One region of the Streptomyces sp. NPDC057617 genome, then DNA from elsewhere that is predicted to be linked to it. Evidence: riboswitches for the same ligand, from Rfam matches in the RefSeq annotation. Region 1 holds a riboswitch; each other region holds the start of a gene.
What was found. A riboswitch is a leader RNA that binds a small molecule or an ion and turns the genes downstream of it on or off. The one in region 1 is predicted to bind cobalamin.
Positions count from the first base shown of each region.

Region 2: it holds a riboswitch for cobalamin, as region 1 does, so the genes downstream of both, metE (5-methyltetrahydropteroyltriglutamate--homocysteine S-methyltransferase) here and ACFU9P_RS31665 (CbtB-domain containing protein) in region 1, are expected to answer to the same signal.
Region 3: it holds a riboswitch for cobalamin, as region 1 does, so the genes downstream of both, ACFU9P_RS18060 (ABC transporter substrate-binding protein) here and ACFU9P_RS31665 (CbtB-domain containing protein) in region 1, are expected to answer to the same signal.

Region 1 covers NZ_JBHVGV010000017.1:102,369-105,634, forward strand. Annotated here, with positions in the region: gene cbiE (precorrin-6y C5,15-methyltransferase (decarboxylating) subunit CbiE) at 1-220, opposite strand, end outside; gene ACFU9P_RS31660 (CbtA family protein) at 244-1,080, opposite strand; gene ACFU9P_RS31665 (CbtB-domain containing protein) at 1,102-1,344, opposite strand; cobalamin riboswitch at 1,384-1,542, opposite strand; gene ACFU9P_RS31670 (histidine phosphatase family protein) at 1,720-2,409, shown strand; gene ACFU9P_RS31675 (TIGR03086 family metal-binding protein) at 2,426-2,995, opposite strand; gene ACFU9P_RS31680 (DUF6597 domain-containing transcriptional factor) at 3,093-3,266, shown strand, end outside.
Region 2 covers NZ_JBHVGV010000009.1:365,995-369,260, forward strand. Annotated here, with positions in the region: gene metE (5-methyltetrahydropteroyltriglutamate--homocysteine S-methyltransferase) at 1-1,870, opposite strand, end outside; cobalamin riboswitch at 2,223-2,461, opposite strand; gene ACFU9P_RS23835 (enoyl-CoA hydratase/isomerase family protein) at 2,510-3,266, shown strand, end outside.
Region 3 covers NZ_JBHVGV010000006.1:392,436-395,701, reverse strand. Annotated here, with positions in the region: gene ACFU9P_RS18070 (amino acid permease) at 1-601, shown strand, start outside; gene ACFU9P_RS18065 (Mov34/MPN/PAD-1 family protein) at 737-1,150, shown strand; cobalamin riboswitch at 1,146-1,273, shown strand; gene ACFU9P_RS18060 (ABC transporter substrate-binding protein) at 1,322-2,326, shown strand; gene ACFU9P_RS18055 (FecCD family ABC transporter permease) at 2,471-3,266, shown strand, end outside.

The DNA of each region.
Region 1 (3,266 bases):
CCAGTACGCACAGCCGCCGCCCGGCATGAGCCGCGAGCACCCCCGGTACGGCGGGCCGCAGCGGCGAGGGCCACACCACCCGTTCCGCCGCGCACTCGTCGCGCGGCAGCAGCTCCAACTGCCGGGCGCCGCCCACGATCACGTCGGCCGCGCGCAGTGCCGCCCGACCGGGCGCGGAAAGTCCGGCCCAGCCGTCGGCACCGATCCCGACGACGGTCACGGGCGACACCGGTGTGCTGGGTCTCAACGCGCGCTGCCCACCGGCGGCGTCACCCCGTCAGCTCCCGTCCCCGGTCCCGTACCCGAGGCGGCCCGCGCGGCCCGCGGCGCGAGCACCCGCTCCGCCAGCGCCCCGAAGATCAGCCCGAAGGCCGTCCACAACAGCGCCTGTACACCCAGCGAGGCGAGCCGGAATTCCCAGAGGAGAGCCGCCGGGAAGGTTTCCCGTACGGCATCGGAGTTGGCGGGCAGGACAAGACACGCGACCGCCACGGCGGCCACATATCCGGCTCCGGCGACGACGGACGCGTTCCAGTTGCCCAGTCTCGGAGCGAGCCTCCGGCCCGCGATGACGGCGATGACGGCCAGCAGCACACTGAGCACGATCATCAGGAAGAAGAGCGTGGTGCGCTTGCCGATGGTGTCCGGGTTGCCCACCGCGGGCGGGGTCGCCGGATACTTCAGGAACGGCACCAGATAGACCGTGGTGAAGGCCGCGCCCGCGACCAGCGCCGCGGTCGCCCTCGGCCCGAACCGGCCGATCCTGCCCAGACAGACGGAGAAGACCAGCGAGGCGATGCCGCCGAGGGCCACTCCGTACACCAGGACACCGGTGGCCAGCCCGAACGTCGACTGGACCGGCCTGCTGACCAGCTCCTCTTCCTCCTCTGCCGGCTGCTCCGCCGCGGTGTGCCCGGCGTGCTCGTGCGCCGCCGGTGCGGACTGGGTCTCCTCCAGCGCGATGGAGTCCCGTACGGAGGGCTCACCGGCCACATACGCCAGCGCGAACGCGAAGAGTCCGGCCAGCACGCCCGCGACCATGCCGCGGACCAGGAGAGTTCTGACGGTGGAGGCATGCATGTGCGTGATCTCCGTCAGCCGTCAGTGACAGGGGAATCCGAGCAGATGACGGCCGTCATGCACCCACTCGTGCACGCCCTCCCCCGAGAACACCGAGGTGGCACCCTGTTCGGCGCCGACGAAGTAGAACAGGACCAGCATCAGGGTGCCCACGAACACGGCCCACGGCAGCACCGCGCGCAGTGGAAGCGGTGTCACCGGAGCGGTGGCGCCGGCACCGGTGGTGACGGACGGAACGACCGGCGGCGCGATGGACTCAGCCATGACGGAACCTCCTTGGGGAACTCGCGTCCCATTCAGTGGAGCTCGAACGACGGCCGTCGGGTCTGACTCACCGGGCTCCGCACCGCCACCGCGCTGTTACGCGGCGGCCGGCACCCGGCATACAGTGGCGCGACCGTGCCGGACTCTCACCGGACTTCCGTCTTGCCGTCGTATATACCGACGTGAAGGTACCGCGATCCGGCAGACCGGCCAAGAGGCCCTCGGCGCGGCCCCGACCGACGGCGGGCCCGCGAGGGAACCCCGACCGGCGGACCGGCCCGACTGGGCGCCCCGCCCGATCGGGAGACAGGCCCAACTGGCGGGCCGGGCAGGCTTGGAGGGCGGGCCCGGCAGGCCCGGAGCGAGGAGAGCCGTATGACGACCCGGGTGATGTTCATCTCACCGGCCATCAGCACAGCGCTGCGCGAGGCCCGTTTCGCCACGACGGAACCTACTGAGGCCGTTGAGCCCGACATCGAGACCTCCGGGACAGTCACCGACACCTCCGGAACCGCGACCGCGACCGACGCCCTGGATCCGCTGGACGCCCTCGATCCGCTCGGGCTCCGGCAGGCCGAAGCGGTACGGGAGAGCTTCCCCCGTACCGCCACCGCCACCCTGTACGTCTCCCCCTCGGCGCGCTGCCGCCGTACCGCCGAGGTCCTCGGCCTGGACGCCGCGCCGCTGCCGGACCTCGCGCCCTGTGCGATGGGCCGCTGGCAGGGCCGGACGCTCGACGAAGTGACCGCCGCGGAACCGGAGTCGGTCGCCGCGTGGCTCTCCGACCCGGCCGCCGCGCCGCACGGCGGGGAGTCCCTGCGTACCTTCCACACCCGCGTCGCCCACTGGCTGGACACGCTGGGTTCCGAATCAGCAGGCAGTAGGCACGTCATCGCCGTGGCCGAGCCGGACATCATCCGCGCCGCCGCGGTCCACGCCCTCGGCGCCGGCCCCCGGTCGTTCTGGCGGATCGACATACAGCCGCTGTCCGCCGTCGAGCTCAGCGGGCGCGGCGGCCGGTGGAATCTCCTCGGCGGCCGCCCCCTGCACACGACCGCCCCCTGACCGGCCGGCGCACCCGCTACGGCCGGGCCCAGCCCGGGTCTCGGCCCATCGCGGCCAGCAGCGCATCGAACGGACTCGCGTCCTCCGCCACCGGCACCGGCTCCCCGAACACCCCCATCTTCCGCCCCATCGGCGCCAGAGCCCTGAACTCCTCCCCGACCACATCCAGAAGCACCCCGGCCGGCTCGTACGGCTGCCCCGTCGCCCGTGCCAGATCCCACCCGTGCACGGTCAGATCGCCGAGCACCATCGCGCCGACCGTCCTGGCCGGAAACCCCATGGCCCCCGAGGTGCCCTCCTCGGCGCCCGGCGCGTCCCACGCGTCGATGAGCCGTACGGTCTCCTCCGCGAACCGCTCGCGCCACGCTCCCTCCAGAGGCTCGGGCGGGACCCCGAAGTCGGCTTCCTTCTTCGCCGCCAGCGCCTGGAAGTTCACGACGACCTGGAGGAGATGGGCCGCCAGCGCGCGTACGTCGTACTCGCTGCACGGCGTCGGCGCGCCGAGCTGCTCATCGGTGATGCCACGGACGACGGTGACGGTACGGTCCGCCGCCGCCTCCAACAGTCTGCTGATCTTGTCGCTCATGGCCCGACCGTACGAACCGCCGCCGTCGGCCGTCTTGAACAAACACGACAGCAAACACGACAGGCCGCGGCGGACAAACGCGGCATAGGATCCGGCCATGGCAGGTCCGCGGCGCGACACCCGGGGCATCGTCGACGCCCCCGGACTTTTCGCGCGCGTACGGTTCCGGCGCCGCGAACCGGCACCGCCCCTGCGGCCGTATCTGGAGCACTACTGGCTGATCGACTGGGATCTGGCCCAGCCGTATGTCTCGCAGGTGGTGCCGCACCCC
Region 2 (3,266 bases), on a different contig from region 1:
CCGGCCGGTCCGCCGCGCGCAGGGGCAGGGTCTCGCGCAGGGCCGGTTCGTCGACCTGGATCACGGCCGTACCCGCCGCCTCCAGATCCGCCACCTCGTCCCGCAGCGCGAGCGCCACCTGCCGGGCGGTCGCGCCGCGCGGCTGGTCGTCGCGGACGAACGACCAGGCCAGCATGGTGACGGGCCCGGTCAGCATTCCCTTGACGGGCCGGGTGGTCAGCGACTGTGCGTACGAGATGGTGTCCACGGTCATCGGGGCGGGCCGGGAGACATCCCCCGCGAGGACCGGCGGCCGGACATAGCGGGTGCCGTACGACTGGACCCAGCCGTGCCGGGTGACCAGGAATCCGGTGAGGCGCTCGGCGAAGTACCGCACCATGTCGTCGCGTTCGGGCTCGCCGTGCACCAGGACATCGATGCCGGACTTCTCCTGGAAGGCGATCACCTCGCGGATCTCGGCCCGGACGCGCTCGTCGTAGTGAGCCATGTCCCGCCGCCCCGCCCGCAGTTCGGCGCGGGCGGTGCGCAACTCGGCGGTCTGCGGGAACGATCCGACGGTCGTCGTCGGCAGTGGCGGCAGTCCGAGCCGCTCGTGCTGCGCGGCGGCGCGCTCGGTGTACGGCTGCTCCCGGCGGGCGTCCGCGTCCGTCACGGCCGCGCAGCGGGCCCGTACGACGGGATCGTGGGTGACGCCAGAGGAGGTCCGGGACGCCAGATCGGCGCGGTTCGCCGCCAGCCGGGCGGCGACGGTGTCCGTGCCCCGTGCGAGACCGCGGGCGAGGGTGACGACCTCGTCGGTCTTCTGGCGGGCGAAGGCCAGCCAGCGGGTGAGCAGCGGATCGAGATCCTTCTCGGCTGCGGTGTCCAGCGGGACGTGGAGCAGCGAGCAGGATGTCGACACATCGACCCGCTCGGCGAGACCGAGCAGGGTCGCGAGGGTGGTCAGCGAGGCCGCGAGATCGTTGATCCACACATTGCGCCCGTCCACCACCCCGGCGACGAGGCGCTTGCCGGGCAGTCCGCCGACCGCCGCGAGATCGGCGAGATTGGCGGCGGCGGGGCCGGTGAAGTCCAGCGCGAGCCCCTCCACGGGCGCCTTCGCCAGTACGGGCAGGGCCTCGCCGAGCCGGTCGAAGTACGAGGCGACCAGCAGCCGGGGCCGGTCGGTCAGCGCGCCGAGGCGGCGGTAGGCGCGGGCGACCGCGTCCAGTTCGGCGGGCGTACGGTCCTGGACCAGGGCGGGCTCGTCGAGCTGTGCCCACTCGGCGCCGGCCGCCCGCAGATCGGCCAGCACTTCCGCGTACACCGGAAGCAGCCGGTCGAGCAGGGTGAGCGGCTCGAATCCGGCGGCCACCCCGGGCGCGGGCTTGGCGAGCAGCAGATAGGTGACGGGGCCGAGCAGCACCGGCCGGGCGCCGGTGTGGCCGAGCGCGAGGGCCTCGCGCAGCTCGCCGCTCTGCTTCGCGGAGTCGGCGCTGAAGACCGTGTCCGGGCCCAACTCGGGGACGAGATAGTGGTAGTTGGTGTCGAACCACTTGGTCATCTCCAGCGGCGCGGCGTCCTGGGCGCCACGCGCCATGGCGAAGTAGCCGCCGAGCGCGTCGGCCTCGACGGCGGCCCGGTGCCTGGCCGGGACCGCGCCGACCATGACGCTGGTGTCGAGCACATGGTCGTAGTACGAGAAGTGGCCGGTGGGCACTTCGTCGAGTCCGGCGCCGGCCAGTTCGCGCCAGGTGTCGCGGCGCAGCCCGGCGGCGGTCTCCCGCAGCGCGTCCGCGGTGACCCGGCCCTTCCAGTACCCCTCGATCGCCTTCTTCAGTTCCCGGTCGGCGCCCTGGCGGGGGTAGCCATGGACGGTGGACCTGGGCATGGGCGCGGGCCTCTGACCCGGCCGGTCCGACCGGGATGCCGCGGCTGCGGACGTGGGTGTCACGGGACTCTCCTTCGCGAGTCGTACGGGAACGATCCCGGCGGAACTCGTGTGCAGCGAAGGAACGGAGGCCGGGGCGGGTGCCGCACACCATGTGCCGCACTGCCATGTGCGGCGCACATATATGCCGTGCACCTATGTGCTGTGCAGCCATGTGCCGCGCAGCCATGTGCCGCGCAGCTATGTGCGACGCAGCCATGTTGCGTACCGCCATGTGCGACGCAGCCATGTGGCGCGCGCCCGCCCGTATCCGCCGACCCGCCCACGAGGTCACCGAGATCTCCGTGCGCGGTCCTCGCACACGGGCAGTGGCAGGTCTTCGGACTCGCGGGCGCGCCTCGTGGCCGTACGCGATGTGCGTACGCGGACAAGGCACCTACTGGCCGTCGCTTCCCGGACGCGGTGCGTCCAGTGCGTATGACGGCGGTCGTTCCCACTCACCGCTGCGGGGCAGTCCCGGATTCCCACCGGGTTCCCTCTTGCGACGCGCCTGCCTGGCGGGCAGGGCGAACCGACTGCGCGTCCAGCATAGGTCCGGAACGCGACCTGCTCGAAACGTGGGTCCTGAATACTGGCGCCATGGTCCACGAAGACGAACCGGTACTGCTCGGCCGGGCGGGCCGTACCGCCCGTATCACGCTCAACCGGCCCCGCGCGCTCAACGCCCTCACCCACCCCATGGTGCTGCGGATCTCCGAGGCGCTCGCCCGGTGGGAGGACGACGAGAGTGTGACGGCGGTGATCATCTCGGGCGCCGGCGAGCGCGGGCTGTGCGCCGGCGGCGACATCCGCGCGATCCATGAGGACGCGCGCACCGGCGGCGCCGCCTCACCCGCCTTCTGGCGCGACGAGTACCGGCTCAACGCCCGGATCGCCCGCTTCCCCAAGCCCTATGTGGCGCTGATGGACGGCATTGTGATGGGCGGCGGCGTCGGTGTGTCGGCGCACGGCACCGTCCGGATCGTCACCGAACGGTCGGCGGTCGCCATGCCCGAGACCGGCATCGGCCTCGTCCCCGATGTCGGTGGCACGTATCTCCTCTCGCGCGCGCCGGGCGAGTTGGGCACCCATCTCGCCCTCACAGGGCGGGCGGTGGGCGCGGCCGACGCACTGCTCTGCGGCCTCGCGGATCACTTCGTACCCTCGGAGCGGCTGGACGCCGTACGGACCGCCCTCGCCGGCCCCGACGTACGCGAGGCGGCGCACGTCACCGAAACGGTACGGGGGTACGGGACGGCCGCGCCCGAGGGCCAACTCGCCGCGGACCGTGAGTGGATCGACCCCTGCTACGCGGCCGGCACGGTCGAGGAGATCGTCGAGCGGCTGCTCGCCACCG
Region 3 (3,266 bases), on a different contig from region 1:
CTTCGTGCACGCCTTCGAGACGATGGGCATCCCCCTCGCGGCCGGCATCGTCAACTTCGTCGTCCTGACCGCCGCGCTCTCCTCCTGCAACTCCGGGATGTACTCGACCGGCCGGATGCTGCGCGACCTCGCCGCCAACAGCGAGGCGCCCAAGGCCTTCGGCAGGCTCAACTCCCGCAAGACGCCCGCCCTCGCCATCACCGTCTCCGTCGTACTGATGGGGATCGGCGTGGTCCTCAACTACGTCGTCCCGGAGAAGGCGTTCGGCTATGTGACCTCGGTGGCCACCGCGGCCGGCATCTGGACCTGGATGATGATCCTGATCAGCCATATCCGCTACCGCCGCGCCGTGGAGGCCGGGAGGCTGCCCGCCTCGTCGTTCCCCGCCCCCGGCGGCGCGCTGTTCAGTTGGGTCGCGCTGGCCTTCCTGGCGCTGGTGACCTGTCTGATCGCGTACGACAAGGACGCGCGGATCTGTCTGTATGTGGCGGCCGTGTGGGCGGTGGGGCTGGCAGTCGGCTGGCAGACGCTGAAGCGGCGCGACCCGGCTGCTGTGCTGAAGGTCAGTGCAGCCGGCAAAACCAGCCCGTCCGGCGATTGAGACCAGCCCGTCCGGTAAATCCAGCCCGTCCGGCGATTGAGGACACCGCGTGGGCCGGCTCCGTCGTACCGGGGCCGGCCCACGCACGCGTACCAGGGCCCGCCCGCACCCCATCGCCCCGTTTATATTCTCTGCATGCTCACCATCACCCAGGCCCTGCACGACCAGATCGTCGCGCACGCGCGAGCCGACCACCCCGACGAGGCCTGCGGTGTCGTCGCGGGCCCCGCGGGCAGCGACCGGGCCGAGCGGTTCATCCCCATGCTCAACGCCGCGCGCTCGCCCACCTTCTACGAGTTCGACTCGGCCGATCTGCTCAAGCTCTACCGGGAGATGGACGACCGCGACGAGGAGCCGGTGATCATTTACCACTCCCACACCGCGACCGAGGCCTATCCGTCCCGTACGGACATCACCTACGCCAATGAGCCCGGCGCCCACTATGTGCTGGTCTCCACCGCGGACACCGACGGCGAAGGCCCCTTCCAGTTCCGCTCGTACCGGATCGTGGACGGCGAGGTCACCGAGGAGCCCGTCGAGATCGTCTGAGAGACTCGACGCAGAAACTTAGGCGGCAGGACCCAGGAAGCCGGTGCGAAACCGGCGCGGTCCCGCCACTGTGACCAAGCTCCGCTTGGCAGCCAGGAACTGACCTGCCGCCTTTCTCCCACCAGCCAGGGGACGCGGAAATCCCCCGGAGGAGGCCCTGTCGTGTCTGCCGTGCCCCGGCGCCGCCGCGCGTTCGCGCCCGCCGTCGTACCAGCCGTATCCGTCGCACTGGCCCTGCTGCCGCTCACGGCCTGCGGCGGCCCCACCGCCGACGGGTCCACGCAGGGGAAGCCCGCCGCGCCCGGCTTCCCGTACACCGTCACCAACTGCGGGGTGACGACCACGTATCAGGCGCCGCCGAAGCGCGTGGTCACCATGAACCAGCACGTCACCGAGATCATGCTCGCGCTCGGTCTGGAGAAGTCCCTGGTCGGCACCGCCTGGCTGGACGACCGGATCCTGCCCGCGTACGAGAAGGCGTACAAGAGCGTGCCGGTCCTCGCCGAGGAGTATCCCTCCAAGGAGAAACTCCTCGCTGCCGCACCCGACTTCGTGTACGGCGGGTACGCGAGCGCCTTCGACGCGAAGGACGGCCGTAGCCGCGACGACCTCAAGGCGGCCGGTATCAACACCCGGCTCAACCTGGAGAACTGCACGGACGGCCGGACCTCGATGGAGGACGTCTACCGCGAGGTCGAGGAGACCGGCCGTACTTTCGGCGTCCCGGAGCGCGCGAAGCGCTGGATCGCGGACGCGCGCGCCACGGTCGCGTCCACCGCGGGCGGACTGAAGGGCGTCAGGCCCGTGCCGGTCTTCGTGTACGACAGCGGCGACCGCACCGCGTTCACCGCGGGCGGCAAGGGCATCGGCAACGAGCTGATACGGCTGGCCGGCGGCCGCAATGTCTTCGCCGACCTCGACAAGTCCTTCGGCGACGCGACCTGGGAACAGGTCGTGGCCCGCCGCCCCGAGACCGTCGTCATCTACGACTACGGCTCGACGACGGTCGCCCAGAAGGAGAAGCGCCTCCTCGACGACCCGGCCCTGAAGGACATCCCGGCCATCAAGAACCGCAGCTTCGCGGTGATGCCGCTGTCGGACGTGGTCCTGGGCGTACGAGCGCCGGGCGCAATCGAACGCCTGGCAACCCAACTCCACCCGGCGCGGACGAAGTAACGTCCGATGCCCAGCGATCCCGAGCCTTCGCCGGCGGCGAAACCAGCCGGTCCGGCATTCGAGGACACCGCGGCAAAACCAGCCCGTCCGGCGTTTGAGGACACCGGGGTCCGGGGCGAAGCCCCGGTTTCGGGAAGGGGCGGGGTGGGGGAGAAGCCCGCCGCAGGCGCTCCCCGGAGCTCCGCCGGAACCGGCTCGGAGGCTTCGCCCACGCCCCCGGCCCCCGCCCGGCCGCAGCCCGGGGCCCGGCGGCTTCGCCTGCCCCTGGTTCTCGGCTGCCTCGCCGTCGCGCTCTGCGCCGCCGTCGTCGCCGCGCTCGCCCTCGGCTCCGTGTGGATTCCGCCCGGGCAGGTCGTCGCGGTCCTCACCGGGCGCGCGGAGCCCGGCCCGTTCCGGACCATCGTGCTCGATGTGCGGCTGCCGAGAGTGCTGCTGGGGGCCGTCGTCGGGGGCGGGCTGGCCGTCGTCGGGACCGTTCTCCAGGCGCTCGTACGGAACCGGCTCGCCGACCCCTTCCTGCTCGGGATCTCCTCCGGCGCCTCCACCGGTGCCGTGCTGGTCCTCGTGCTCGGCATCGGCGGCGGGGTGACCACCACCGTCGCGATGCCCGCCGCCGCCTTCGCCGGGTCGCTGCTCGCGCTGGCGCTGGTGTACGGGCTGGCCCGGCGCGGCTCCACGATGAGCGGGGGCGGGCTCGTCCTCGCCGGGGTGGCCGTCTCGTACATCCTCTCCGCGCTCACCACCCTGATCCTGGTCGTCTCCGCCAGGCCCGAGCACTTCCAGGAGGCCCTCTACTGGTCGCTGGGCGGCCTCGGCAGCGCCCGCTGGGCCACGCTCGTACCGCCCGCCGTCGCGCTCGTCGCGGGCACCGCCCTGCTCATGGCACTGGCCAGGCCGCTCGATCTGCTGCTGGCGGGGGAGGAGGGCGCGACCGTCCTAG